Regions from separate parts of the Hymenobacter aerilatus genome, predicted to be linked through region 2. Evidence: riboswitches for the same ligand, from Rfam matches in the RefSeq annotation. Region 2 holds a riboswitch; each other region holds the start of a gene.
What was found. Region 2 has a riboswitch for S-adenosylmethionine ahead of metH (methionine synthase). Riboswitches for the same ligand answer to the same signal wherever they lie in the genome.
Positions count from the first base shown of each region.

Region 1: another riboswitch for S-adenosylmethionine. It lies ahead of MUN82_RS15535 (phosphoadenylyl-sulfate reductase); the one in region 2 lies ahead of metH (methionine synthase).
Region 3: another riboswitch for S-adenosylmethionine. It lies ahead of MUN82_RS11060 (trans-sulfuration enzyme family protein); the one in region 2 lies ahead of metH (methionine synthase).

Region 1 is NZ_CP095053.1:3,698,206-3,708,232, forward strand. Features, by position in the region: gene der (ribosome biogenesis GTPase Der) at 1-1,114, opposite strand, end outside; gene era (GTPase Era) at 1,273-2,169, opposite strand; gene MUN82_RS15525 (HAD family hydrolase) at 2,274-2,987, shown strand; gene hemH (ferrochelatase) at 3,101-4,147, shown strand; SAM riboswitch class I at 4,302-4,393, shown strand; gene MUN82_RS15535 (phosphoadenylyl-sulfate reductase) at 4,662-5,414, shown strand; gene cysD (sulfate adenylyltransferase subunit CysD) at 5,511-6,416, shown strand; gene MUN82_RS15545 (sulfate adenylyltransferase subunit 1) at 6,517-7,803, shown strand; gene cobA (uroporphyrinogen-III C-methyltransferase) at 7,912-8,694, shown strand; gene MUN82_RS15555 (assimilatory sulfite reductase (NADPH) flavoprotein subunit) at 8,706-10,027, shown strand, end outside.
Region 2 is NZ_CP095053.1:3,970,833-3,980,859, reverse strand. Features, by position in the region: gene MUN82_RS16660 (ABC transporter permease/M1 family aminopeptidase) at 1-722, shown strand, start outside; gene MUN82_RS16655 (PA14 domain-containing protein) at 732-1,832, opposite strand; SAM riboswitch class I at 2,121-2,232, shown strand; gene metH (methionine synthase) at 2,305-6,015, shown strand; gene metF (methylenetetrahydrofolate reductase [NAD(P)H]) at 6,143-7,099, shown strand; gene MUN82_RS16640 (tetratricopeptide repeat protein) at 7,212-7,682, shown strand; gene MUN82_RS16635 (hypothetical protein) at 7,865-8,410, shown strand; gene MUN82_RS16630 (N-acetylmuramoyl-L-alanine amidase) at 8,546-10,027, shown strand, end outside.
Region 3 is NZ_CP095053.1:2,572,516-2,582,542, forward strand. Features, by position in the region: gene MUN82_RS11035 (transporter) at 202-1,053, shown strand; gene MUN82_RS11040 (M20/M25/M40 family metallo-hydrolase) at 1,217-2,521, opposite strand; gene MUN82_RS11045 (hypothetical protein) at 2,608-3,375, opposite strand; gene MUN82_RS11050 (META domain-containing protein) at 3,539-4,006, shown strand; gene MUN82_RS11055 (pyruvate carboxylase) at 4,091-7,537, opposite strand; SAM riboswitch class I at 7,748-7,865, shown strand; gene MUN82_RS11060 (trans-sulfuration enzyme family protein) at 8,016-9,212, shown strand; gene MUN82_RS11065 (homoserine dehydrogenase) at 9,222-10,027, shown strand, end outside.

The DNA.
Region 1 (10,027 bases), 270 kb from region 2:
TCTCGCGCAGCATCACCTCGTTGAGCTGGGAGGTAGGGATTTTGTGCATCTTATTCTCGTACACCTGAATGGCCGTTTCGATGGCCTTGTGCACGCGCTGCTTATTCAGCACCGAGATGAATACGATGGGTGGGTAGGCAATCGGCGCAATCTTCTCGCGGATTTTCTCCTCGAATTCCTTGGCGGTGTTGGTTTCTTTGTCCTCGATGAGGTCCCATTTGTTCACCAGAATCACGATGCCTTTGCGGTTCTTGTCGGCCAGGGAGATGATGTTCACGTCCTGCGCCTCAATGCCACGGGTAGCATCCAGCATCACCACACACACATCCGACTCCTCCATGGCCCGAATGGCGCGCAACACAGAGTAAAACTCCACGTCCTCCTTCACCTTGGTTTTGCGGCGCAACCCGGCCGTATCTACCAGGATAAACTCGTTGCCAAACGCGTTGTAGCGCGCCGAAATAGAGTCGCGGGTGGTGCCAGCAATATCCGTCACGATGCTGCGGTCGGTGCCTAGCAGCAGGTTCACAAACGACGATTTGCCAGCATTAGGGCGACCTACTACGGCAATTTTAGGCACGCCGGCATCGGGCTCTTCCTCACCTTCTTCCTCGAAGTGGCTTACTACCGCATCCAGCAAGTCGCCGGTGCCAGAGCCGCTTTGCGAGCTGACGGAATAGATTTCGCCGTCACCCATACCCAGGGCGTAGAACTCGCCAGCGGCGTGGGCGCGGGCGTTGGTATCGGCCTTGTTAGCCACCAGATAAATCGGCTTTTGGCCCTGGTAGCGGCGCAGTACGTTGGCAAACTCCTCGTCTAGCGGGTGCAGACCAGCGTCTACGTCCACCATAAACAGCACCACGTCGGCCTCATCAATAGCCAGCTTTACCTGCTTATTGATTTCCTCCTCGAATACGTCCTCGGAGTTGTGCACGTAGCCACCGGTGTCAATCACAGTGTAGTACTTGCCAATCCAGTCGCCGTAGCCGTAGTGCCGGTCGCGCGTTACGCCCGACTCGTTGTCCATGATGGCTTTGCGCTGCCCCACCAAGCGGTTGAACAGCGTGGACTTGCCCACGTTGGGGCGGCCCACAATTGCAATGGTATTTTTCATTTGTCTGACTCCAGCCGCCAGCCCGACCAGTTTTGGCAGTGCCCGGAGTAGTTAAGTAGGTTGATGTGGTCGGAGTTGTTTTAGGGAGGGTAGGGAGGTGTGAGGGTAGAAAGTGATGTTTCGTAAACTTCTACCCTTACACCTCCCTACCTATCCTACTATTGATAGCCGAACCGGCTCAACGCTTTGGGGTCAGTGCGCCAGTTTTCGTTGACTTTCACGTGAATTTCGAGGAACACTTTTTTCAGGAAAAACTTCTCCATTTCCTCCCGTGCCCAGGTGCCTACCTTCTTTAGGGCCTCGCCGCCTTTGCCGATAATAATACCCTTCTGACTGCTACGCTCCACGTAAATCGTGGCGCGCATCCGGATAATATCGTCCTCTTCCTTGAACTCCTCGATGCCTACCTCGCAGGAGTAGGGCACCTCTTTTTTGTAGAGCTTGAAGATTTTCTCCCGAATCATTTCGGCGGCAAAAAAGCGCTCCGGCTTATCAGTTAGCTCGTCTTTGGGGTAGTAAGGCGGGTGAATCGGCAGCTTCTCTAGAATCAGATCGAGCAGCTCGCCGGTCCCGAATTTCTCCAGCGCCGAGATAGGTAGCACGCGGGTGGCATTGGGTAGGTGCTCCTGCCAATACGCTACCTTCGCCTCTACCTCAGCCTGATCGGCCTGGTCGATTTTATTGACCAGCAAAAAGATAGGCGTATCCTGCATTTTGCGCAGACGCTCCACCACTGGTTCTTCATCGTGCTTCTCGTAAATATCCGTCACGAACAGTACCACGTCGGCGTCTTCCAGCGACGAGTACACGAACGACATCATGGCGCTGTGCAGCTCGTACTTGGGCTGTATGATGCCGGGCGTATCGGAGTACACCAACTGGAAATCGTCGCCGTTGAGAATGCCCAGGATGCGGTGGCGCGTGGTCTGGGCCTTGCTGGTCACAATGCTGAGCCGCTCACCCAGCAGCGCGTTCATCAGCGTGGACTTGCCCACGTTGGGCTTGCCGATGATGCTCACGAAGCCGGCGCGGTGCGGTTTTGGTTCGGTATTCACGGGTTGTCAGGGAATTAGCCCGCAAAGGTACGATTTTTCGGGCGGCTTCGGAAGCTTGGTCAAATAAGTAGTCCTTCCTCTATGGCCTGCCTACCTTTGCCCAGATGCCACTTACCACTCTCCTCTTCGACCTCGACGATACGTTGTTCGACCACGCCGGTACGGCCCGCGCTGCCCTGCAAGCCAGCACAGTACAGTTTTCTAGTCTCGCCACTGTGCCATTGGACGACCTGTATGCACGTTACAGCGAACTGCTGGAGGAAATGCACCCACGTGTTTTGGCCGGTGAGATACACTACCTTGATGCCCGCCGCCTGCGGTTTCAGCAGCTACTGGCGCCCTACCACGTGCTAGACTCCGAAACTGCCACTGAAGAATTTGTTGGGCTTCATTATGACCACTACCGCCGCCTGCGCCGACCAGTAGCTGGCGCTGTGGCACTGCTTGAGGCCCTAAAGCCGCGCTATCAGATTGGTATTATCACCAATAACCGCACTGCCGAGCAGCAGGATAAACTGGCTTTCTTGGGACTGACGAACCTTGTAGATGCCCTCATCACCTCCGAGGATGTGGGTGTGCCCAAGCCCGACCCGCGCATTTTTCAAGCAGCGCTGGAGCGACTGCACGCCCTACCCGAAGAAACCGTGCTGGTAGGCGACAACTGGACTGCCGATGTACTGGGCGCACGGGCCGTGGGCATCCGGCCGGTATGGCTGAAACGATTCGGCACTTCTAGCCCCGATCCTACCGTAGCCGTACTAACAGGACTAGAGCCGCTGCCGGAGGTGCTGCGCGTGCTGGAAAGCACCGTGCCTTAGCAACGGACATGGGAGCGTAAGCACAGCTAGAGAATCCAGCGAAAAATCCTGGTTTCCCTGCAAACCTCCCGGCCCCTACCTTTGTCTTGCTACGGATTAGCCGTTTCCTACTCATGCCTACCCCCGCCACTTCCAAACGCCGTGTTGGCGTCCTGCTCGTCAACCTCGGCACGCCCGACTCGCCTCGCACCCCCGACGTGCGCCGCTACCTCAACGAGTTCCTCACCGATGGCCGCGTGATTGATATGCCAGCCGCCGTACGCTACCCTCTTTTTCAGGGGCTGGTAGTACCGTTGCGGGCGCCCAAATCAGCCAAGATTTACCAGCAGCTCTGGGATACGGAGCGCGGCTCGCCCCTGCTCTACCATGGCCTGGATCTGCAAAAGCTGGTACAGGAGCAACTCGGCTCCGACTACGTGGTGGCCTTTGGGATGCGCTACCAGAATCCTAGCATCGAAAAGGCGCTGGAGGAGCTGCGCGACGCCGCTGTAGAACGCATTATTGTGCTACCCTTGTTTCCGCAGTACGCCGCGGCCAGCACCGGCTCAGTGCAGGAAAAGGTGATGGAGATTGTGAGCAAGTGGTGGATTGTGCCCAGCGTAAACTTCATCAGCACGTTTACCGATGACCCCGGCTTTATCGGCACTTTCGTGACGCTGGGTAAAGCTGAAATGGACAAGCACGACTACGACCACGTGCTGTTCAGCTACCATGGTATTCCGGAGCGTCATGTGCTGAAGGGTAGCTTCAAAGGCTACTGCCAGCTGGGCAAGTGCTGCAACACGTATAATAAGAACAACCGCTACTGCTACCGGGCGCAGTGCTTCGAGACCTCGCGCCTGCTAGCCAAAGGCCTCGGCCTGCGCGACGACCAATACACGGTAGCCTTCCAGAGCCGCCTGCAAAGCCGCCTGCGCGACCCATGGCTGCAACCCTACTCCGACGAAGTGCTGAAGGAATTCCCAAAAAAAGGCATTCAAAACGTGCTGGCATTCTCTCCCGCTTTCGTAGCCGACTGCCTGGAAACCACTATTGAGGTAGGCGTGGAGTTCAAGGAACTGTTTGAAGAAGCCGGTGGCAAGCACTGGCAGTTGGTACCTTCCCTAAACTCGCACCCCCAGTGGGTAGAAGGCGTGGTGAACATGATTCAGCAGAATTAAGGACACCCTATTTACTACCACTCCAAGAACCTTTTCCACTCTCGTTAGTTATATCCGACCTGCTACGTATAGCGGGTCGGATATTTTTTTATTTGTGTTTTTCGGCGCTGTGTCTTTACCTTTGTGCCACCAATTCTTTCCCTTTAAAGGATTGTTTTTATACAGAGGCGTGGAGAGACAGGCTCGACGAAACGCCGGCAACCTCCGCTTATCGCGGAACGGTGCCAAGTCCTGACCATATAAAAACAAACAACCGTGGTCCATTCCAACAACTTCCGCACCCTTGCTTCTCCTACCCTCTCCGGCCGTGTAGCCGCTTGTATGGGTATGATGTGCTGTGCCTGTTGTTGTTGAAACGACCGGGAACTCGTTCCCTTTAACCTGAGTCTGACTGCCCGAAGTGCCCCCGGCACGGCCCCGACTCGCAATCCGTACCGTGCGTAAGCAGCCAACGCTGCCGCCGGCTACCCTTCCGCGGCCTCGTCCGCACTTCTCCTTTAGATTTTCTTCGTTTATGGCTACTTCCCTCGAATCGCGGGTTTCTGACCTACGCCAGCAGTTTGCTATCCAGGATGCATTGGATATCCTACGCACTGCGGTAGAAGAGGCTCCCGGCAAAGTCACTTTCTCCACTTCTTTCGGGATTGAAGATCAGATTATTACGCATCTGATTTTTGCACACGACCTGCCCATTGAGGTATTCACGCTGGATACAGGCCGCAATTTTCAGGAGACCTATTCCACCTGGAGCAAAACCATTCTGAAATATCAGAAGCCTATCAAAGCTTACGCTCCGCAGACGGCCAGCGTGCAGGCGCTGGTAGAGGCCAAAGGCCCCAACAGCTTCTACGAGAGCATTGAGAACCGCAAGGAATGCTGCGGTATCCGCAAGATAGAACCCCTAAATCGGGCGCTGGAAGGCCAGCAAATCTGGATTACTGGCATCCGGGCCGAGCAGTCGCAGAACCGCCAGACCATGGAGCCGGTAGAGTGGGACGAGCCGCATCAGCTTGTCAAAATACACCCCCTGTTCAATTGGACCTGGGAGCAGTGCTGGGCGTTTGCCAAAGACAACGGCGTACCTACCAACCCACTGCATCAGCAGGGCTTTGTGAGCATTGGCTGTGCCCCGTGCACCCGCGCTATTAAGCCGGGTGAGGACTTCCGGGCCGGGCGCTGGTGGTGGGAAAACGCTGATGCCAAGGAGTGCGGCCTACACGCCACCCACAATGGCCCCGACCCGGTGGTGGAACAGGTGCCGGCGTAGAAGGATAGTAGAACGCCATGCTCCGATAAGCTCAGCATGGCGTTCTACTACCCCGCGCCCATATCACAAACAACGGAATACAGACAACTCATTCATATGCCTACCCTTGATTACCTGGACCGGCTCGAAGCCGAAGCCATTCACATTCTGCGCGAAGTAGCAGGCCAGTTTGAGCGGCCGGCCCTGTTGTTTTCGGGCGGCAAAGATTCGATTGTGCTTACCCGTTTGGCTGAAAAAGCGTTCCGGCCGGGCAAGTTTCCGTTTCCGTTGGTACACGTAGACACAGGCCACAACTTTCCTGAGGTGCTGGCCTTCCGCGACGCGCTGGCTGCGCAACTCGGCGAAAAGCTGGTGGTACGCAAGGTAGAAGACACCATTAAGCAAAAGGGCTTGCAAGACCCAACCGGCAAATACCCCAGCCGCAACCCGCTGCAAACCTACACGTTGCTGGATGTGATTGAAGAGTTTGAGTTTGATGCTTGTATCGGCGGGGCGCGCCGCGACGAGGAGAAGGCCCGCGCCAAGGAGCGCATCTTTTCCGTGCGCGACGACTTTGGCCAGTGGGACCCCAAGCGCCAGCGCCCCGAGTTGTGGAACATCTATAACGGCAAGATTCAGAAGGGCGAGAACGTGCGCGTGTTCCCTATTTCCAACTGGACTGAGTTGGACGTGTGGAACTACATCCGCCGCGAGAACATTGCCCTACCCGAAATCTACTTTGCCCACGAGCGCCAGTGCGTGGTGCTACCCGGCGGGCAGCTATTGGGTCTCACAGAGCACCTGCACCTCGATGCCGACGATGAGATTGTGAGCCGCCAGGTGCGCTTCCGTACCGTGGGCGACGCTACCTGCACGGCTGCCGTGGCCAGCGACGCCAGCACCGTGGAAGACATCATTGCCGACATCATCCAGGCCAAAGTGAGCGAGCGGGGCGCTACCCGCCTCGACGATACCATCTCGGAAACCGGCATGGAAGACCGCAAACGCAACGGCTATTTCTAAATGGTGAAGTTGTGAAGGGTGAAGTTGTGCATTGCATATACACTTCATCCACACGACAAACTCACAATTTCACAACCTCACCATTTCACCATCTCATCTCATGGATTTACTTCGATTTATTACGTGCGGCAGTGTAGACGACGGCAAAAGCACGCTGATTGGCCGGTTGCTATACGATTCTGATTCGGTGTCGCTGGATATTCTGGCGGCGCTGGAAAGCCGTGGCGCGGCCCAAGGCAACGTAGACTTAGCGTTGCTAACCGATGGTTTGAAAGCCGAGCGCGAGCAGGGCATCACCATTGATGTAGCCTATAAATATTTCACCACGCCGCGCCGCAAGTTCATCATCACCGATGCGCCTGGCCACGTGCAGTACACTCGCAACATGGTGACCGGCGCCAGCAACGCCGACCTGGCTATTGTACTGGTAGACGCCCGCCACGGTGTGATTGAGCAAACGCGTCGCCACAGCATCATTGCAGCGCTGCTGGGCATCAAGCACTTTGTGCTGGCCGTGAACAAAATGGACCTAGTGGGCTACGACGAGCAGGTATTCCGCAAGATTGTAGCCGATTATCAGGACATCACCAAGCTGTTGAAGCTGACCGACGTAACGCCGATTCCGATGAGCGCCTTGCAGGGCGACAACATCGTGCGGCGCTCGGAACACATGACGTGGTACACCGGCCCCAATCTATTGGAGCACCTCGAGGCCGTACCTGGCGCCGAGGAAACCAAGGCCGAGCCCCGCTTCCAGGTACAGTATGTGGTGCGCCCTCAAACCGCCGAGCTGCCCGACTACCGCGGCTACGCTGGCCAGATCCAGAGCGGCACCTACCGCCGTGGCGACAAGGTGCAGGTGCTACCCTCCGGTCTGGCATCGACCATTAAAGCCATTGAAATCAACCAGCAAGAGGTAGAACAAGCCGTGGCTCCGCAGGGCGTGATTATTCGCCTAGCCGATGACGTAGATATCAGCCGCGGCGACACGATTGTACCGGTGCAGCATGTACCGCACCTCACGCGCGAGCTAGAAGCCACGCTGTGCTGGATGGCCGAAACGCCGTTGCGTGCCGGCCGGCGCTTCTTGCTCCAGCACCATGCGGCCCTGGTGAAAGCCTCGCTGCCTACCATCCTCTACCGCCTCGATGTGCAGAGCCTTACGCACCTGGGCGCCGAGGAAGCTCGCCTGAACGACATTGTGCGGGTGCGCCTGAAAACTGCTGTGCCCCTGGCCGCCGACATCTACCGCGACAATCGGCAGTCGGGCTCTTTTGTGTTGGTAGACGAGCAAACCGGCAATACTGTAGCGGCTGGCCTTATTGAAGCTGTTGACCCGGACTATTTCACTGTGGCCGAACCCGGTGCCGTGGCGTTTTCTATTTAGTAGAGGTGCGGTGCACACGCCCGTCGTTGCAAACCTGTCTCTGACACCTACCGCGTAAAGGGCGACTACAAGCCGCCCCTACCTCGCCCTATCTCATTCTCTCAACCCATGCCTACCCTCCCTACCCCTCGCCTGACTGTAGTAGGCGCCGGCCCCGGCGACCCGGAGCTGCTGACGCTAAAGGGCGCCCGCGTACTGGCCGAGGCCGACGTGGTGCTCTACGACGCGCTGGCCAACGACGAATTGCTGGCCTATGCCCCCACTGCCTTACAAATCTTTGTGGGCAAGCGACGGGGAAAGCGCGCCTACTCGCAGGATGAAATCAACGCCCTCATTGTAGCGCAAGCCCGTCAGCACGGCCACGTGGTGCGCCTGAAAGGTGGTGACCCGTTTGTGTTTGGGCGAGGCCGGGAGGAAATGCTGTATGCTGAGGCGCACGGCTTGGCCACGGCCTACGTGCCCGGTATTAGCAGCGCCGTAGCGGCGGCGGGTAGCCTGGGCATCCCGGTTACGCACCGGGGGCTAAGTGAGGGCTTTCGGGTACTTACGGCCACTACATCTAGTGGGGAGCTGTCGGGCGAGGTACTGGAGGCGGCACGGGCCAACGCTACCACAGTGATTCTGATGGGATTGAGCCGGCTGGAAGAAATTATGCAACTGTTTGCCCGGTACGGGGCCGCCCAACGGCCGGCGGCCGTGGTGCAGAATGGCACCCTGCCCAATGCCCGCCTCGTGGTGGGTACGGTGGCTACCCTGGCCACACAAGCTGCCGCGGCTGGCATTGGCGCACCAGCTATTATCGTGGTAGGCGATGTGGTGACACTGGCCACCGCCCAGGCTACGCCCCAGCAGGCGGCCACTATTCTTTATCAATACGCTCAAGTAGCCTAAGGGCTTTCTGCATGTCAACTCCAACCAACTCCCTACCCTTCGGCCTCGACCCGGCCAGCCTCGACCAGCAAAGCGCCACCCTGAAGCCGGAGCAGTTGCTGTGGCTGAGCGGCTACTTCTATGGTCGCTACGCTGCCGCTGGTGCTGCGCCCGCAGGTGCGCAAACGGCAATGGCTCCGGCAGCCGTACAGGCCGCGCCGGCTGCGCTGCCACCCATCACCATTCTGTATGGCTCCCAAACCGGCAACGCCAAGAAAGTGGCGCAACTGGCCCTGGAGGCTGCCACAGCGAAGGGGCTGCAAGCCGTGGTGAAAGACATGAACGACTACGCCCCACGCCAACTGGCGCAGGAAAAGCTGTTGTTGGTGGTCGTGAGCACGCAGGGTGAAGGCGAACCACCCATTTCGGCGGAGGAGCTACACCGCTTTCTACTCGGCAAGCGGGCTCCCCAACTGCCTGAGCTGCGCTACGCCGTATTGGCCCTCGGCGACCAGAGCTATCTGCAATACTGCCAGACCGGCAAGGAGTTCGATGCCCGTTTGACGGAGCTAGGCGGCCAACGCCTGCTGGATCGGGTAGATGTGGACGTGGCGTTCCTACCCCCCTCGAAACAGTGGATTGAGGAAGTACTGACGAACATTGCCGCAGAAGCTGCGCCGGCAGCCAGCACGTCGGCCGCTGCGGTCGTAACGGGTGGCGCACCCGCACCTACGGCCCCGGTATACTCGCACGATCATCCGTTTGAGGCTCGGGTGCTGGAAAGCATTCAACTCAATGGCCGCGGCTCGACCAAGGAGACCTACCACCTGGAGCTGGATCTGACCGATTCGGGCTTGGTTTACCAGCCCGGCGATGCGCTGGCCGTAGTTCCCATCAACGAACCGCCGCTGGTAGAGCACACGCTTCGTGCTGCCGGCCTGGGCGAAGGTGACACCGTGCAACTCGATGGCAAGACCCTACCCTTGAGCACAGTCCTTACCGAGCACCGCGAGCTGTCTACCCTCACACGCGACGTGCTGGAGCGCTACGCCTCCCTCACCGAGCGTACCGAACTGCGTGAACTGCTGGCCGATAAAACCAAGCTGCAACCCTACCTCTACGGCCGCGATGTGGCCGACTTATTAGCCGAATATCCCACGGAACTATCGGCCCAGACGCTGGTAGACACGCTGCGGCCGCTGCCTACCCGCGCCTACTCCATTGCCAGCAGCCTGCTGGCCCACCCCGATGAGGTGCACCTTACGGTAGGTGCTGTGCGCTACGAGGCTTTCGGGCGCAACAAGCAAGGCGCCTGCTCTACCTTCCTGGCCGACCGCGTGCAGCCCGACGATAT
Region 2 (10,027 bases):
CGTGCAAACACGCCTTCACGGGCGCTCAGATGCAGCGCATTATGCGCGGCGAGCTGGACCGCTACCTGAAAGGCCGCCGCGACGAGCGTAAGAAAGAGCTACCGCTGATGCTGGTCGAAAATCAGCCCTACATTCACTACTACAAGGGCGGCATGGTGTTCTACGCCCTGCAGGACTACCTGGGCGAAGACACGCTGAACGCCGCCATCCGTCGCTATCTAACGGCCAACCGGTACCAGACTAAGCCCTACCCCAACACGGCCACTTTTATGGGCTACCTGCGCCGCGCCACACCCGACTCGCTCCAGTACCTGCTGCACGATATGTTCGAGACGATTACACTGTTCGAGAATCGGGTGGAAAACGCCACCTACACCAAGCGCCCCGACGGCCGCTACACCGTGCGCCTCACCCTGGAAGCCGCCAAAATGCGCGCCGACAGCCTTGGCAACGAAACGCCCGTGAAGCTCAACGACTGGGTCGACGTCGGCATCTTCGGCCCCGACAAGCTCCCGGATACTGAGCACTACGACGCTACCGGCCAACCTCTGTACCTGCGCAAGGTGCACCTCACCCAGCCCAAAACCGAGCTGGTGCTGGTAGTCGATAAGCAACCCGCCAAAGCCGGCCTCGACCCCTACCACAAGCTCATCGACCGCCACTACATGGACAATGTGAAAGCCGTGGAGGTTGGAGCGGCGCCCGCCGTGGCTAAGCGCTGATGATTGACCTCACTCCACTATCACCTCTACCCGCCGGTTGCGCGGCCGTTGGCGCGGGTCGTGGTTGTCGGCTACGGGGCGGGTGCCGCCGTAGCCCACTGCCGCGAGCCGCAGTGAGTCGATGCCCTGCTGCACCAGGTAGCGGCGCACCACGCGGGCGCGCTGTTCGGAAAGGCGTTGGTTGAGTTGGGCGTCTCCTACATTGTCGGTGTGGCCGGCGATGGTCAGGCGCAGGGCAGGTTGCTGCTGTAGTGTGCGGGCCAGCGTGTTCAAGGTAGGGTAGGAAGTTGGCAGCAGCGCGGCCGTGCTGCGGGTGAAGTAGAGGTTAGGCAGCGTCAGCGTTTCGCCTTTGGTGAGGGTGCGCAGCGTGGGTAGGGTAGGAGGCGGCGTAGCTGTATCGGTGGTAGTGGTCTGGGGACGTAGCGCCGCCAGGGGCTGCGGTCTTGACCGACGACGCATAGTGGGTTGAGCTAGCCGGGGCGGAATCACGCGTGCCGCTTTGGGTACGGGTGCGGAGGGTAGCGCACTAAGCGCAGCGGCGACTACCGGCGCTGGCGGGGTAGGGCGGGGCGAAGCAGCCGGCCGGGGAGGGTAGAGGTAGCGGGTCGGAATGGGCGCGGGGTCGGTGTCGTCCAGTCCCACAGCCGCTAGCAGCTTGTCCCAGGCCGAAGGGGCAGTGAGTGGGGGCGTTTGCCAGGCCAGCAGGGCCCGCGTGTCGAAATGCACTTGGTAGTACTCTAGCCGCAAAGGATAGTAGCGGCCGGCCGTAAGGCATATGCGGGTGGCATAGGTGGTCACCCATTGGTCGTGCCAGCCGTCTAGCAGCAAGCGGTTACCCAGCCACACGCGCATACCGTCGTCGGTGGTGATATGCAGGGTGTAGGTACCCGAAACCGGCGCGTAGAGGTAGCCCGTCCAGCGCGCCGAAAACACCTCCCCCGGCACGCCCGGTCCTGGCGAGACGAACCGCTCCGACGTCCGACCGGGGGTAGGCGGACCGTAACTCCAATTGAAATCGATAGTCGGATCGAGGCGAGTGAGCACCAGCTTGTCAAACTCCCGGCCAACGTAGTACTGCCCCTGCAAGCCTGTGCCGACAGTGGGCGGCATAACGACCTGTGCAAGCGAAACGCTGCTGCGCAGGAAGCCGATAAGCAGTAACAAAACCCTCGTAAATGTCATAACTGTAAGCATCAGCGGGGTAACAGCCGATGGATGAGCTGGCCGCTGATGCGGCAAAGTGCTCCGGATAAAAGAGCCACGACGTTTTTTTCAACCGAGTGCCGCGTCCTGCCCACCAAGCAAGATTCCCGATCTACCAAGCTCGCTCTGGGCAACTGCTCCAGCCGAAAAACCATGGCGGTTGTAATCTGAGCTTTGCACTGTATCTTTGCGTATTACTTATCCAGAAAGACCGAGGGATTGGGCCCTGTGACGTCTTGGCAACCTGACATATTACAAGGTGCCAACTCCCATTTCGCTCCGCTTGTCGGGCGGAAGAAGATAAGTACAGGAACCTGCTTCGGCGGTTTTCTCTTTCTGGATAAGCTTTCGTACCCGCTGCTTTCCCGACGGAAAATCCATGAAGACGACCTGCCCCGACTCCCCGCTCTACGACATCCTTCAACGCCGCCTCTTGATTTTAGATGGCGCCATGGGCACCATGATTCAGCGCTACACGCTGACGGAGGAGGATTTTCGGGGGGAACGGTTTGCTGACCACTCGCACCCGCTGCGCGGCAACAACGACTTGCTCTCGCTCACGCGCCCCGACATCATCCGAAGTATTCACGCCGAGTACTTTGCCGCCGGCGCTGACATGGTGGAAACCAACACTTTCTCTGGCACTACCATCGCGCAGGCCGACTATGCGTTGGAACATGTGGTATATGAGCTAAACTACGAATCGGCGCGGCTAGCCCGCGAGGTAGCCGACGAGTTTACGGCCCAAGACCCCAGCAAGCCGCGCTTCGTGGCCGGCGCCATTGGCCCTACCAACCGCACCGCTTCCCTCTCGCCCGATGTGAACCGCCCCGGCTTCCGCGCCGTGACGTTTGACGAGCTGGCCACCGCCTACCTCGAGCAAGTGCGCGGCCTGGTAGACGGCGGCTCCGATACCCTGCTCATCGAAACCATCTTCGACACGCTGAACGCCAAAGCGGCCCTGTACGCCGTGCAGAAGTTTTTCGACGAAGGTGGCCGCCAGGTGCCCGTCATGATTTCCGGTACCATCACCGACGCCTCGGGTCGCACCCTCTCGGGCCAGACGGTAGAGGCGTTTTGGAACTCCATTCGTCACCTGCCCCTACTCAGCGTGGGCCTTAACTGCGCCTTGGGCGCCGATCAGCTTAAAGTCTACATCAAAGAGCTGAGCCGCATTGCCGACGTGCACATTTCCGCTTACCCCAATGCCGGCCTACCCAACGCGTTTGGGGGCTACGATGAGTCGGCTGAGGAGTTTGCGGGCGTGGTGGAAAGCTACCTCGCCGATGGCATCGTGACGGTGGTAGGCGGTTGCTGCGGCACCACGCCCCAGCATATCGGCGAGCTGGCCCGATTGGCCGACAAATACAAGCCACGTACCCTACCCGAGGTGCCGGCTGCTACGCGCCTCAGCGGCTTGGAGCCGTTTGGCATCACCGAGCAGAGCTTATTTGTGAACGTGGGTGAGCGGTGCAACGTGACCGGCTCGCGCGCATTTGCCCGCCTCATTCGCACCGGCAACTACGAAGCCGCCTTGGCCGTGGCCCGCGAGCAGGTAGAGGGCGGCGCGCAGGTCATCGACGTGAACATGGACGAAGGCATGCTCGACTCGGAGCAGGCCATGACCACGTTCCTCAACCTGATTGCCTCCGAGCCCGACATTGCCCGTGTGCCGGTGATGATTGACTCCTCGAAGTGGAACGTGCTGGAAGCTGGCCTGAAATGCGTGCAGGGCAAGAGCATTGTCAACTCCATTTCCCTGAAAGAAGGCGAAGAGGTATTTATTGTCCACGCCCACACGGTGCGCCAATACGGCGCGGCCGTGGTGGTGATGGCCTTCGATGAGGAGGGCCAGGCCGATACACTGGAACGCCGGAAGGAAATCTGCCAGCGCAGCTACGACCTACTGATGAGCATCGGCTTCCCGGCCGAAGACATTATTTTCGACCCCAACATCCTCATTGTGGGTACCGGCATGGAGGAGCACCGCAACTACGCCATCGACTTTATTGAGGCGGTGCGTTGGATTAAGGCTACCCTGCCGGGGGCGCTGACCAGTGGCGGCGTCAGCAACATCAGCTTCTCCTTCCGCGGCAACGATGTGGTGCGCGAGGCCATGCACGCGGCCTTTCTCTACCATGCTATCCAGGCGGGGCTGGATATGGGCATCGTGAACCCCAACCAGCTCGCGGTGTACGATGAAGTGCCTAAAGACCTGCTAGAACTGGTGGAGGACGTACTGCTCAACCGCCGCCCCGATGCTACCGAGCGCCTGCTGGAATTCGCCGAGACGGTGAAGCAAAAAGACAAAGCAGAAGTAGTAGTCGACGCCTGGCGCAGCCTGCCGGTGCAGGAGCGTCTGCAGCATGCCCTGGTGCGCGGCATCACGGAGTTCATCGACCAAGACACCGAGGAAGTGCGCCAGCAGGTAGGGCGCCCGCTGGAGGTGATTGAAGGCCCCTTGATGGCCGGTATGAACGTGGTAGGCGACCTGTTTGGCGCTGGCAAAATGTTCTTGCCGCAGGTCGTGAAATCGGCTCGGGTGATGAAGAAGGCCGTGGCTTACCTGGAGCCCTACCTGCTGGCCGACAAGCAAAGCGGCGACCGGCAAACCGCTGGTAAAATACTGCTAGCCACGGTGAAAGGCGACGTGCACGACATTGGCAAAAACATTGTGGGCGTGGTGCTGGCTTGCAACAACTTCGACATTGTGGACCTAGGCGTGATGGTGCCACTGGAAAAAATTCTGGACGAAGCCGCCGCCCACCAGGTAGACATCATCGGTCTGAGCGGGCTGATTACGCCGAGTCTGGATGAAATGGTGTACGTGGCCCAGGAAATGGAACGCCGCGGCCTGCAAACGCCGCTGCTCATTGGCGGCGCTACTACCTCGCGCCTGCACGCCGCCGTGAAGATTGCGCCTGCCTATACTGGACCTGTAGTGCACGTCAACGACGCCTCGCGCTCGGTGGGGGTAGCGGCAGGCTTGCTGGGCTCGGCTAAGGAAACCTACGCCCGCACCGTGCGCGACGAGTACGACACCCTGCGCCACGACTACGCCGGCCGTCAGCGCGAGAAGCACTACCTCACCATCGAGCAGGCCCGCGAAAACGGCTTTAAGGCCGATTGGGACGAAACGCCTATTACCAAGCCTACCTTCCTGGGAACGAAGGTGCTAGAGGACTACGACTTGGCCGAGCTGGCCGAATATATCGACTGGACGCCCTTCTTCCACACCTGGGAGCTAAAGGGCCGCTATCCGCGCATTCTGGAAGATGAAACGCTAGGCGAGGCCGCTACCAAGCTGTTTGAAGATGCGCAGGCGTTATTGCGCAAAGTCATTGACGAAAAGCTGCTGACGGCCCGCGCCGTATTTGGTTTCTGGCCGGCCAATACCGTCGGCTACGACACCATTCAGGTGTTCCAGGACGACTCGCGGGAGCAGGTGCAAACGGAGTTCTTCACCCTACGCCAACAAGGCGAGAAAGGGCCTGGCATTCCCAACCTGGCCTTCTCCGACTTTGTGGCCCCGTTGGAAACCGGCCGGCAGGATTACATTGGCGGCTTTGCCGTCACGGCCGGCCTGGGTATCGAAAAGCTATTGGAGCAGTTCGAGAAAGACCACGACGACTACTCCAGCATCATGATCAAAGCCTTGGCCGACCGCCTGGCCGAGGCCTTTGCTGAGCGCCTACACCAGCGCGTGCGGGAGGAGTTCTGGGGCTACGCCGTCGACGAAAAGCTCTCGAACGAAGACCTCATCAAGGAGCAGTACCGTGGTGTGCGCCCCGCTCCCGGCTACCCCGGCTGCCCCGACCACACGGAGAAAATTACGCTGTTCGAGCTGCTCGACGCGGAAAATAAAACCGGCATTTACCTCACCGAAAACTTGGCTATGTACCCGGCCTCGTCGGTAAGCGGTTTGTACTATGCCCACCCGGCCTCGCGCTACTTCGGTCTGGGCCGCATTGGCAAAGACCAGGTAGAAGACATTGCCGAGCGCAAAGCCATGCCACTAGCCGACCTGGAACGCTGGCTGGCCCCCAACCTGAACTACGACCCGACCGCCGTGCCGGTCACGGCGCTGTAATTCCACAACGTCCCAGGGCTGAAGCTCTGGGCTACGCAGCGCCTCTGCGTGTCATCCTATTTCTTTCGCTTCATTTACCCGCTTCGTAGTCTAGGGTTTCAACCCTGGGCCCGTTGGGTCGCTACCCATGAAAGTCACCGAACACCTGGCGAAGGCCACCGGCAAAACGCTCTTCTCCTTTGAAGTGCTACCACCCAAAAAGGGCGAAAATATTCAGACTCTGTTCTCCAACATCGAGCCGCTGATGGAGTTCAAGCCGCCATTTATCGACGTTACCTATCACCGCGAGGAGTATGTGTACCGCAAGCACACCAACGGCTTGCTGGAAAAGCACACCGTGCGCCGCCGGCCGGGTACAGTAGGCATCTGCGCGGCCATCAAAAACCGGTTCGATGTGGATACCGTGCCGCACCTGATATGCGGGGGCTTCACTAAGGAGGAAACTGAAAACGCCCTCATCGACCTGCACTTCCTGGGCATCGACACGGTGCTGGCTCTGCGCGGCGACCCGATCAAGAGTGAAGGCCAGTTTAAGCCCGAGCCCGATGGCCACGCGTACGCCTGCGACCTGATTGGGCAGGTAGCCGACCTGAACAAAGGCGGCTACCTGGACGAGGAACAGGATGAAACCTCGGCCACCAACTTCTGCATCGGTACGGCGGGCTACCCCGAAAAACACTTTGAGTCGCCCAACTCGGGCGCCGACATTCGCTACCTTAAGCACAAGGTAGACCGCGGCGCCGATTACATCGTGACGCAAATGTTCTTCGACAACGAGCAGTTCTTCAACTTCGAGCAGCGTTGCCGGGCGGCGGGTATTACCGTGCCCATCATTCCAGGCCTGAAGCCCCTGACCACTAAAGGGCAGCTCACGGCCCTACCCCGCTCGTTTTACCTCAACATCCCCGAGGAACTGAGCGAGGCCGTGCACTTGGCCCCCGATAATGCCGCTGCCCGTCAGATCGGCATCGAGTGGTGCATCAACCAGAGTCGCGAGCTGATGGCTCACGGCGTGCCTTGCCTGCACTACTACAGTATGGGCAAATCGGAGGCCGTGCGCAAAGTAGCCGCCGCGCTGTTTTAAGTGGTGAACTGGTGAGATGGCGAAATGGTGAGTTTAACGTGCTGGCGGCGCATGCCGTACAAAGGTCATTGAACGTCAAACTCACTATTTCACCATCTCACCAGTTTACCTTTTGACCTCCCTCGACGAGTTATTTGCGCAGCTGCGCGTGGCCACGGCGCCAGCCGAGATTGAAGCCTTGCGCGACGGCATCTGGCAGCTGTGGCTGACAACCGGTGAGCAGAAGCTGGACAAGCAGCTAGAGGCAGGAATACGGGCGTTGGCCGCCGAGGAGTATACCCGGGCCATTGCCTACTTCAGCGAGTTGATTGCCGCCCGCCCCGAGTGGGCCGAGGGCTGGAACAAGCGCGCCACCGCCTACTTTATGCGGGGCGAGTACCGCGCTTCCCTCACCGATATTGAGGAAACCCTGCGCCGTGAGCCACGTCATTTTGGAGCGTTGAGTGGCTGGGCCATGATTCTGCGTCAACTTGGTCACCACCGGGGTGCATTGCATGTATTACGCCGCCTCGAAGTGCTGTGCCCGCACTGGCCCGGCTTGCAGGAAGAACTACGCGACCTGCGCGACCAACTAGACAGCTGAATTTCTGATGAGCTTCCAGGAGCGTGCCGCACAATTTGGAACGAATGAAGTCTGGCCTGAAAGCACAGTTGTCTGGTGCCAATGGTGTATGTGCTGCTGTCTGTAGATAAGCTGCGCGAGTAGTGCCAGACGCGGCCGTTGTTGCACTCAACTTGGGGCCACTTACCTGCGTACACGCGCTCATGATGCTACTCCGTACCCTACGCAAAGCCATGGCCCTGGTGGCCCTACCCCTCAGCCTCCTAACGGCCTGCGACAGTACGCCCCGCGAGCGGCAGGCGGCTCTGGAAAAAGGCGTGAACCGGCTGGATACTATAGCCAACCGCGCCGGTAATAAAATAAATGCCGCCGCTGGCCGCGCCGCCCGCTACGACTCTGCGGCGCGGGTTCGCAACCGCCAGCCCCTCGACCCTGCCGCGGAGGCTACCTTCACCACGCAACTGCTGGGCACCTACACAGATATAGGTGCCCTGACGGCTACCACCATTGAGCCGGCTTACAAACAGTTTTTGCAGCAAGTGCGTGCCCAACGTCGCACCTGGACGCAGCGCGACTGGGACTACGCCACGGCCATCTACCGTCGTCTGAACGAACAGCTGCGGGCCGTGCGCTTGGATGTAAAAGGCCGCGACGAAATTCATATCCGGGCGCTGCAGACTGAATTTACAGCCCTGGAAACCGGCCGCGACGTGAAGGATCTAGGTAAGGCTGTGGGTAATAAGCAGTAGGTTGAGCCTGTCATTTTGAACACTTGTTCGGTGGGTTATTCCAACATAACGCGAGGAATAACTCTCAAACTACCTCTACTAAAAGCCTCGCCATATGACGAGGCTTTTCTATTGAAATTCCGTTGCTTACCGCTCATGCTACATTCCTTTTCTGCACGTTTCGCGCTATTCCTATTTTGGTTGCTACCCTTGCTGGCCCCGGCGCAACAACTGATTGAAAGCGCTACCCTGGTACCCGCTGCTGACCAATGGCTGCAACCCGGCGACCGGCTGCAAGTGCGCCTCAAGGGTAGGCCAGGCAGCCGCGTTACGTTCTACCGCGGCCAGCGCCTGACAGAGCTTCCCAACCAGCGCGGCACCTACCAGGCCACGTACGTGGTGCAGCCCGGCGACACGCTGGCCAACCGGCCTGTCACCTTTCAGCTGGTGGCTACCGATAGCACCCGCGCCACGGCCAGCAGCAAAAACCGGGTGCGGCTATTAAACCCCAACGAGCCGCAGTTGGCTCAAACCACCTCCAACCTTTCCTACCTCAACTACGGCCTAGGCGAAGATCGACTGGGCGGAGCCAAAATCGGCTACCTCGACTCGGCCGTGGTGCTGCACCTCACGGGCAGGGTAGGCAACCTCTACCGCGTGCGCCTAGCCGAAACCCAAACCGCCTGGATACCGCAGGACCAGGTGCAGCTACTGCCGCCCGGCGGCTTTGTGCCTACCTCGCTCACCGGCTCCTGGGACGTGCGCGGCGACTCGGTGCTCGACTATGTACGGGTGCCCCTCACGGCCCGCCTACCCTACCGCTCGCAGCTTCTCACCAACCCTGCCCGCCTGGAAGTGGATGTTTTTGGAGCTACTTCTAATACCAACTGGATAACCCAACGCGAAGGCCTGCAAGCCCTCGGCGACGTGCACTACGAGCAAGTGGCGCCCGATGTGTTTCGGATGGTGTTGCTTCTGAAGCATCCGCAAAGCTGGGGGTACCACATTGGCTACAAAGGCAATACGTTGGAAATACAAGTGCGCCGCCCGCCGGCCAAGCTACGACTGCGCGGGCTGGTAGTGGCCGTGGATGCCGGCCATGGCGGCACTAACGTGGGCGCTACGGGTAGCACCGGCGCCCGCGAGAAAGACCTGACCCTGGCCATTGCCCGCCAGCTACAACGGGAGCTAGAGCGCCGTGGTGCCCGCGTGGTGATGACGCGCACCGACGACGCCAGCCTCGAAATCAGTGACCGGGTGCGGCAGCTACGGCGGGCGCGACCCAATCTGCTGGTGAGTATTCACGTCAACTCCTCGGGCAACGCCGCCACGCAGGGCACCAGCACCTACTACCGCTACGTGGTATTTCGGCCGCTGTCGGAGGCGCTGTATGCGCAGATGCGCCGTACTGGTCTGCGCGGGGCCGGCAACGTAGGTAGCTTCAACTTTGGCCTGAATGGTCCCACTGAATACCCCAATGCCCTAGTCGAAACAGCCTTTGTTTCTAATCCTGATGATGAGCGGCGCCTGATTGACCCCAAGTTTCAGCAGGAAATGGCTGCGCGTATGGCAGTGGGCATCCAGGATTTTGTGCGCGGCACACGGGCCAAGGGCCTGAAAGGTTGGCTGTTTGGGAAG
Region 3 (10,027 bases), 1.4 Mb from region 2:
AAATGGTGAATTTGTGAAGTAAAAGCGCCTGTCATCCTGAGCTTGCGAAGGACCTTATCATGTCAGAACTACTTTCGTAACAACGAATTGTTCTTGCGTGAGAAGGTCCTTCGCAAGCTCAGGATGACAGGCGCTTTTACTTCACAAATTCACCATTCTATGAGAAGCTGAACTTTCCACGGCGCGGGCGTGTCGGGAGCTATGCGCACGACCATATTGCTGACGGCTACCGGCTTGCTTCTGCTTGCTGGTCCGGCCCGCACCCTGGCCCAGAACCTCCCCTCCGACCCTGTAGAAAATGCGGATACGCCTTTTATCCGCAACCTCCGCCCCGACCGTCCGGGCCAGACCGTTACGACCAGTATGCTGCATCCCGGCCAGGTGCAGGTGGAACTGGGGACTTTGCGTTACGCGCCGCCAGATGGCTTGGGCCCGCGCCGCACGTTGTCGTCGGCGCTGCTGCGGGTAGGCTTTTTCAACCACATAGAGCTTCGGGCTTCGCAAGGGTATTTAGCGAGCGTATCCGCTCCTACCCCTGTCGGCGATGCGCCATTGCCTACCCTACCCTCTTACTCCAGCGGCTTTGCCCCGCTCACAGTAGGAGCTAAGTTCCTCGCTTCCAGCAACCAAGATGCTCGCTCTCAGGTGGTACTGCTTACCGAGCTGACCCTACCCACCGGCGACGCATCCTACCCTAACCAAACCTACGAGCCGGCAGCCCGCTTGCTGGTATCGCAGCAGCTGGGCCAGCGCTACGGCCTGGAGGCCAACGTGGGCTTTCGGCAGCGCGGCTTCCGGGCCGAGGGCACCAGCCAAGGACACTACTTGGGCACCTTAGCGCTGAATGGAGCTATTCTGCCCACCATCGGCTTTTTCGCCGAAACGTATACTTTCTGGCAGCGCATCTATGGCTGGCAGCCGGGCCTCACGGGCGGCTTGTACTGGCGCCTCCTCCCTGGCCTGCGCCTTGATCTGAATGCCGGAAATACTTGGCGTGCAGGCCGTGCCGCCCCGCAGATAGGCGCTGGATTAAGCGTGCGGCTACCGAAATAGTGAAAAAGTGAAGAGGTAAATAACGAGTAAAGGGGGTATCATCTTGAGTGCAGCGAAGGACCTTCTTCATTCGAACGACGGTCGTACCAATGACTTAGTTCGTACGTGAGAAGGTCCTTCGCTGCACTCAGGATGACACCCCCTTTACTCGTTATCTTACCGTCTACTCCTTCGCTACACGTGTAGGGGTTTGCTGGCCCGATATAATGCCGGTGGCGCTGCGGGCAATAGCGTTAATGACAGCCGTCATATTCTTTAAATCCAGGCTCTCAATTTCATCATCGACGGAGTGGTAGAGCTTATCCGTCGGAATCTGGTCGGTGCTGATGGTATGGGCCGGTACGCCTAGTTTTGCTAGTGTAGCGTTGTCGGAGCGGTAGAATAGGTTTTGCTCGGGGTAGGGGTCGGGTTCGAAACGGAAGGGCGAACCTTGTAGGTTCTGTTGTAGCAGCGGGCCAAAGTTGCTGCGCTCATAGCCGGTGATGAAGGCCGTGTTGGGGCCAAACTTCGCTATTTTGCCAATCATCTCAATGTTGAACATAGCCACCACCTTCTCCGGGTCGAGTTGGCGAGAGAAATACTGCGAGCCGAACCCACCTATCTCCTCAGCCGTGAAAGCTGCAAACACCAGCGTACGGGCGTTTTTCTTCTGTTTCTTGTAGTACTCAGCCAGGGCTACCACGGCTGTAGTACCGCTGGCATCGTCGTCAGCGCCGTTGGCGATGGAGTCGCCGGCTACGGCTTTGATAATGCCCAGGTGGTCGTAGTGCGCCGAGAAGACCACCATTTCTGGGGCCAGTTTTTTGTCGCGGCCGGGTAGCACTCCTACCACATTGCGCATGGCTATCGGCCGGATAGTGGTAGCGCCCGTAACGGCATAGGTAGGCGCCTCACTATTTAACGGTGTAGTGGCCAGCAACATAACAACGGCATGTTCCGCTGGCTTCTGGCCTTTCACAGAGCCGCGGTTCAGCCCCAACAACCGCTTAAACGGCGCCTGATGGGTAGGGTCTACCACCACCACGGCGTCTTCGTGCAGGTCTAGCAGCGGCCGCACCACTTGGTACAGGTTGTCTTGAGCGCCGACCACAACGGTACGCACTCCGGCATCGGCATTGGTCCAGCTGACCTGCGGCCGGCCTGAAACCAGCACAATGTTATCTGCGGGCAGGTCTGCCCCATTTAGGGTAGCTGTGCGGGCGGTGGCTTGTGCCTCATAGGCCTCAAACTCCTGCAAAAATCCGCTTTGACCAGGCAACGGCTTTAGTCCGATGCGCTTGAATTCAGCCGCCAGAAACTGGCCGGCTTTCAGGTTGCCGGGGCCGGCGCTGGGGCGGCCGCCCATATCGTCGGCCGTAAGAGTGCGGGCCACGCGCTCCACGGTAGCCGCCGATACAGCCGGTTGCTTTTGGGCAGTAGATGAAAAGCCAATCAGCAAGCCAGCCGTTAAGAGAAGAAGGTGTTTCATGAAGCAAGCTTACTGCTTTGCACTAGGTTCTGCAACTGAGTGGTAGGTGAACTACAAAAGACGCAATATAATGCGCCTCTCCTTCCCTACCCAGCCGGATCCACTACCCGCATCAGCACCATCAGGTCAGCCTCCGATTTGCCCATGCTCCGGTTGCGGTCGGCTTCGCTTTTCAATTTGGACGTTAGCTCCGGCGCCGCGCTTTGCAACGCTTTCAGTGTGAGTTTGGTGATAGGAACTACTGTGCCATCGGGCCGGCACAGGTAGTATGTTTCCTTGGTCACTAGCTCGTCGTAGCGTTTGTCTTGGCTATAGGCGCCTTTGTAGCTGGCTTGCTCCATTTTCTTTTGGTACTGCTTGAGCACCGTATACTTGCCCTCATGCAGCACCTCCACAAACTCGCGGCCCTGCGCTGGATTCGGGGCTTCCGCGAAGCGCCGAAAGCGCCGCTCGGGGATAGAGCCACCGGCATCCGTCAGCACGAAGCTTTTCACGCGGTTTTCGTTCAGCAACATCGAGTCGGTGCGGGCAGGCTGACGGGCGTAGAGGAGCTGCTGCACCACATCGTATTTCAGCAACACAGGTTGCAGTTTCACATCGTGGTCGGTGGTGACGACGGCCGGCAGCCAGCGGGCAATGGCGTAGGGTGAACCTACCAGTCCCTGATAGCGCGTATCAACGGTATAACCCTGGCCCCCGCGCACAATAGAGTTGATGTTCTCCTGGGCCATCACGCCGCTGCCGCTCGTCGGCACCTGGCTCACCTGCGCCTTGCTTTGTTGCATTGCCAACCCCAACAAGACGGCCGCGACTCCGCCCCAACGAACTGCCCACTGTGTAGTTGCGTACTGCATAATGATTCTAATTTTTAAATAAAGAGAATGTTCCGACGTTGGCTCTAACGGTTCTGCTTTTCTGGCAGTATGCAGTGGTCTACCCCGTTTGTATACATAGATAAGCAGCTGCCCACAAAGTTTTATGTTTGCTGCTCATTCTTTGCTTTTTTCTTACTATTCCATGCGCATCCCTCTGCTTTTCACTACTATAACCACCGCGGCGTTGCTTGGCAGCTGCGCCACCCGCGAGCCGGCCGAAACCAACCAGACACCTGCTACCGCTGCAACGCCCCTCCGCGGCACGTACTGGGTGCTTCACCAACTAGGCAATTCAGCCGTGACTACTCCCGCAGACAGCCAGGAGCTATACCTTACCTTGAGTGCCGACAGCAGCAACAGCGCCCAAGGGCAAGCCGGCTGCAACCGCTTTCGGGGCCGCTTCACTCTCGCCGCCAACGATCAGCTGAGCTTCTCACCGCTCATGTCCACCAAAATGGCATGCCCGCGCTTGGCGTTGGAAAGCCGCTACATAAGCGCCCTCGAGGGCACTACCCGCTACCAACTCGCCGGCGACACGCTGCGCCTACTAGGTGCCCCCGCCGGTACGCAAGTGGTGGCACAATTTCATGCCGGTACAGCTCCAGAGTAAAGAGGTATTGAGTTAAAAAGCGTCTGTCATCCTGAGCGAAGGACCTTCGCTCAGGATGACAGACGCTTTTTAACTCAATACCTCTTACCCCAGCGTCAGCACCAAATCGTCGGCATTCACGAGGGTGCCTTCTTCCAGCGTTACGGCTTCCACGGTGGTATCGTCGGGGGCCGTGATGGTGGTTTCCATTTTCATGGCCTCGATGATGAACAGCGGCGCGTTGCGCTTCACTTCCTCACCAGGCTTCACCAGCACGCGCGACAACAACCCTTGCAGCGGCGCACCTACTTGGCGGGGGTTGGCTTTGTCGGCCTTGGCGTTTTGGACCTTCTTCACTTCCACCGACCGGTCGCGCACTTCCAGGTTGCGGGTTTCGCCATTGATGGAAAAGAACACGGTACGCTTGCCCTCGTCGTTGGCAATGCCCAAAGAGCGGAACTTCACAATGATGCTCTTGCCTCGGGCAATGTCGATGATGCTTTCCTCGCCGGGCTGCATACCGTAGAAAAACAGCCGTGTAGGCACCACCGACACGTCACCGTACTCCTGCACAAACGCCCAGTACTGCTCGAACACTTTAGGATAGAGCAAGTAGGAAAGCAAATCCGTAAACTCCACGCCCGGCCCAAATTTTTCCTGGAACGCCTTCCATTCCGCATCAAAGTCGATGGGTTCCAGATGGGCGTTCGGGCGGTCGGTGTACGGCTGCTGGTCTTTCAGGATGATTTCCTGCAACCCCTCGGGCCAGCCACCCTCGGGCTGCCCAATGTCGCCGCGGAACAGGCTTTGCACCGATTCGGGGAAGTTCAACGTCTGGCCTTTGTCCCACACGTCCTGAGTGGTCAGGTTGTTCGATACTAGGAACAGGGCCATATCGCCTACTACCTTCGAGGACGGTGTCACCTTCGTGATGTCGCCGAACAGCTGGTTCACGTCGGCAAACGTCTTTTTAATCAGCTCAAACTTATCGGCCAGGCCCAGAGCCGCGGCCTGCGGACGTAGGTTGGAATACTGCCCACCAGGAATTTCGTGCTGAAACACGTCGGCCGACCCAGCTTTCAGACCCGATTCAAACGGCTGGTAGTACGTGCGCACGCCTTCCCAATAGTTGCTGAACTCGTTGAGGCTCTGCTGATCAAACTCGCGGTGGCGGGGCGTGTGGCGCAACATTTCCACCGTGGCGTTGAAGTTGGGCTGCGAAGTGAGACCCGAAAGGCTACCCAAGGCTACATCAATCACATTTACGCCGGCCTCTACGGCCTTGAGGTAGGTAGCAGCTTGCAGGCTGCTGGTGTCGTGGGTGTGCAGGTGGATGGGTAGGCTCACGGTGTCGCGCAGGCCCGCAATTAGCTCCTGGGCAGCGTAGGGCTTCAAGAGGCCCGCCATGTCCTTGATGCAGAGGATATGGGCGCCAGCATCTTCAATTTGCTTGGCTAGGCGCAGGTAGTAGTCCAGGTTGTACTTCTTGTTCTGTGGGTCCAGCAGGTCGTTCGTGTAGCAGATGCTGGCCTCGGCCAGTCCTTGCGTTTTCTCGCGCACAAACCGGATGCAGCTCTCCATGCCCGGCATCCAGTTCAGCGAGTCGAAAATGCGGAACACGTCGATACCGGTTTCCCAGCTCTGTTGCACGAAGCGCTCTACCAGGTTGTCGGGGTAGGCCTTGTAGCCCACGCCGTTGGCACCCCGGATCAGCATTTGCAACAGAATGTTGGGCACGGCCTCACGCAGCTTGGCCAGGCGCTCCCAGGGGTCTTCGTGCAGAAAGCGTAGGGCTACATCGAAGGTGGCACCGCCCCAGCACTCCAGCGAAAACGCTTGGGGGTGCTGCTTGGCGAAGCGCTCGGCCACCTTCAGCATATCAAACGTGCGCATACGCGTGGCCAGCAGGCTCTGGTGGGCGTCGCGCAGGGTGGTATCGGTGTAGTGAATGAGGTTGTCCTCGCGCAGCCACTTGGCAAAGCCCTCCGGCCCCAGCTCGGTGAGGCGGTTTTTGGTACCGGGGGGATAGGGCGCGGTAGCGTCGTAGTGGGGCAGCTTGGGCTTGGGCATGTCGCGGGCCGGGTCCTGGGCACCGTGCACGTCGGGGTTGCCGTTCACGATGATGTCGCCTAAGAAGCTCAGCAGCTTAGTACCGCGGTCCTGACGCACCTCAAACTTAAACAGTTCGGGGTGGTCTTTGATAAAGTCAACCGTAGCGCTACCATTCTGGAAATCAGGGTGCGATACGATATTTTGCAAAAACTGAATATTGGTGCGCACGCCCCTAATCCGGAACTCCCACAGGGTGCGCAGCATCCGTTCGGCGGCCTCCTTAAGGGTAGGCGCCTGCGCCGACACCTTCACCAGCAGCGAGTCGAAAAACGGTAGAATCTTGGCGCCCTGGTACACCGAGCCCTGGTCGAGGCGAATACCAAAACCGCCCGCCGAACGGTAGGCCACGATGGTGCCATAATCGGGCTTGAAGTCGTTTTCGGGGGCCTCGGTGGTGAGGCGGCACTGCAAGGCAAAGCCCGTGATGCGGGGCCGCACCTGCGGATCGAGGTTGATTTCGGGGTCCTGCAAGTGGTAACCCGACGCGATATAGAGCTGGGTTTTGATGAGGTCGACGCCCGTCACCATCTCCGTGACGGTGTGCTCTACCTGAATGCGCGGGTTAACCTCAATGAAGTAAATCTCGCCCGCTTCCGGCTTCACCAAAAATTCCACTGTGCCCACGTTGTTGTAGTTCACAGCGCGGGCCAAGCGCAGGGCGTAGTCATAGAGCTGTTCGCGTAGTTCCTCAGCCAGGCCTAGCGCGGGCGCCACCTCTACTACCTTCTGAAAGCGGCGCTGCACGGAGCAGTCACGCTCATAGAGGTGCGTCACGCTGCCGTAAGCGTCGGCCACTACCTGCACCTCAATGTGCTTGGGCTGCTCCACAAACTTTTCCAGGAACACGGTATCGTCGCCGAAGGCTTTTAGAGCCTCGTTGCGGGCCTCGAAAAAGCCTTTTTCCAGCTGGTCATCGTCGCGGATGACGCGCATGCCCCTACCCCCGCCGCCCGAGGCAGCCTTCAGCATCACGGGGTAGCCGATACGGTTGGCCTCAGTCCGGGCCGTTTCAAAGTCGTTCAGTTCTTCTTCACTACTCTGAATAATGGGCACTTGCTCACGCAGGGCCACTTCCTTGGCGCGCACTTTGTCGCCAAGGGCTTCCATCACCTCGGGGCGCGGCCCTACGAAGATGATACCTTCCTCGCCGCAGCGCCGGGCCAGGGTAGCATTTTCGCTCAGGAAGCCGTAGCCGGGGTGGATGGCATCTACGCCGTTGTCCTTCGCTACGCGCAACAGGCCTTCAATATCAAGGTAGGGCTTCAGGGGGTCGTCGTCCTCGCCTATCTGGTAGGCCTCGTCGGCCTTGTAGCGGTGCAGAGAGTAGCGGTCCTCGAAGGTATACACGGCCACCGTAGTGATGCCTAGTTCAGTAGCAGCCCGCATCACGCGGATGGCAATTTCGCCCCGGTTAGCAACGAGGAGTTTGCGAATATTCATGAGTACGTACAGGTGTTTTTGGTCAGCGCGGGCTCAAACTAGGCAATAATTTAACAGAACACGCAGAAACACCCTGTTTTCCTATCAATATTTCAACGCAACGGGCATTTAGCGAGAATACTCTTTTCACCTAATTGAGTAAAAAATAGGCGTTGGGCTTGCATTGAATTATTTGCGCCGTATATTTGCACTACCGCTCCCGAAACGGAGCACTTATCAAGAAAGGCGGAGGGACAGGCCCGAAGATGCCTTAGCAACCGGTAGCAGGACTACAAGGTGCTAAATCCTGTTCTGACTCAGCTACGGCTGAATTGGAAGAAGATAAGTTACAAGATGCTCATCGACTGCAGACGATGCTAGCTCTTCTGACTTATCGGAAGAGCTTTTTTTTATGCCCTTCCGGTGAGAAATCTTGATGAAGTGTTTTGGCTGAAGGGATGCGTTTACGTCCATTTTTCAACGCAAACGTCATTCAACCATGCAAGCTGCAACCCGCCTCCTCCACTCTATTCCCGTTGATGAACTGACCGGCTCTATTGCCGTGCCGATCTACCAGACTTCCACCTTCGTGCAGGAAGCGCCCGGCGTAAATAAGGGCTACGACTACGCCCGCACCGGCAACCCTACCCGCTGTACACTGGAAAAGCTGGTAGCTACCCTCGAAAACGGCCACGCCGGCTACGCGTTTGCCAGCGGCCTGGCCGCCATTGATGCCGTGGTGAAACTACTCTCGGCCGGCGACCAGATTGTGGCCATTGATGATCTGTATGGCGGCGCTTTCCGCCTGTTTGAGCACGTGTATCGTCGTTTGGGCATCGATATCGTGTATTGTGATACGGCCAATCCGGCCAATGTAGCGGCGGCCATCACGCCCAAAACCAAACTGGTGTGGCTGGAATCACCTTCCAACCCTACCCTGAAAGTGTCGGACATTGCCACTATTGCCGACATTGCCCATGCCAACAACGCCTGGCTGTGCGTGGACAACACCTTCGCCTCGCCTATCCTGCAGCAGCCCCTCGACCTGGGCGCCGACATTGTGGTACACAGCGGCACTAAGTACCTGGGCGGCCACTCTGACCTGATTGCGGGCCTAGTAGTGGCTAAAACCGAAGAAATTGCGCTGCAACTGAAGTTTATTCAGAACGCATCGGGTGGTATTCTGGGGCCGTTTGATTCTTTTTTGGTGATTCGCGGACTGGAAACGCTCCCGCTGCGCATTGAGCGGCACAGCGCTTCGGCTCTGAAAGTTGCACAGTTCTTGCAAACTCGTCCCGAGGTAGCGGCTGTGTACTACCCTGGCCTGGAAGAGCACCCCAACCATGCTGTAGCGAAAAAGCAGCAGCCAAAAGGCTTTGGTGGCATCGTTGCCCTCAAGCTGAAAGAAGACACGCAGGAAGCCGCTATCAATTTGGTTACCAGCACCAAATACTTCAAACTAGCTGAAAGCCTGGGCGGAGCCAAGAGCCTGCTCTGCCACCCAGCCACCATGACACACAAATCGACGCCAGTAGACCAGCGTCGTGCGGCCGGCGTAGCCGATAGCCTGGTGCGCCTGTCAGTAGGCTTGGAAGATGCCGAAGACCTGATTGCCGACCTAGCCCAGGCTCTCGACCAGCTTAGCGCCGCCGCTACGGCCGTGGCCGATCTGAAACAGGAAGCTGAACTCGCTTAAGGATACCGCATGACCCGCTCCGACATTCGTATTGGTTTATTTGGGTTTGGCGTGGTAGGCCAGGGCCTGCACACGGTGCTGGAACGCACGCCTGGCCTGCGCGCCCGCATCGGCCGCATTGGGGTGAAGGACCGCACCAAGCAGCGTAGCCTACCCGCCGAGCTGTTTACGTTTGACCGCAACGCCCTGCTGGATGATGCGTCGCTGAACGTGATTGTGGAGCTGATTGATGATGCCGACGAAGCCTACTACATCGTGACCGAAGCCCTGCGCCGGGGCAAAGCCGTGGTGACAGCCAACAAGAAGATGCTGGCCGAGCACCTTCCCGAACTCATTGAGTTGCAGCGCCAGACCGGTACGCCCCTACTTTACGAGGCAGCCGCCTGTGCCAGCCTACCCGTGATTCGGAACCTGGAAGAGTACTACGACACCGACCTGTTGGAGGCAGTGGAGGGCATCATCAATGGCTCTACCAACTACATCCTCACGGCCATGCACCGTGACGCTATTTCCTTTGCCGAAGCGCTTAGCAAGGCGCAGGCACTGGGCTTCGCGGAGAGCAACCCGGCCCTGGACGTAGAGGGCCTCGATGCCCGCAACAAGCTGGTGCTGCTGCTCACGCACGCCTTCGGTCTGGTGACCTCGCCCCAGGAAATCCTGGCCGTGGGCATCGACCGGCTAAGCAACCTGGCCTCCGACTACGCCCGCGAAAAAGGGCTGGCGCTCAAGCTCATTGCCGAAGCCCGCCGCCTACCCGACGGCAATGTGGCCGCCGCCGTGCTGCCTACCCTAGTGCGCCCCGAGCACGAGCTGGC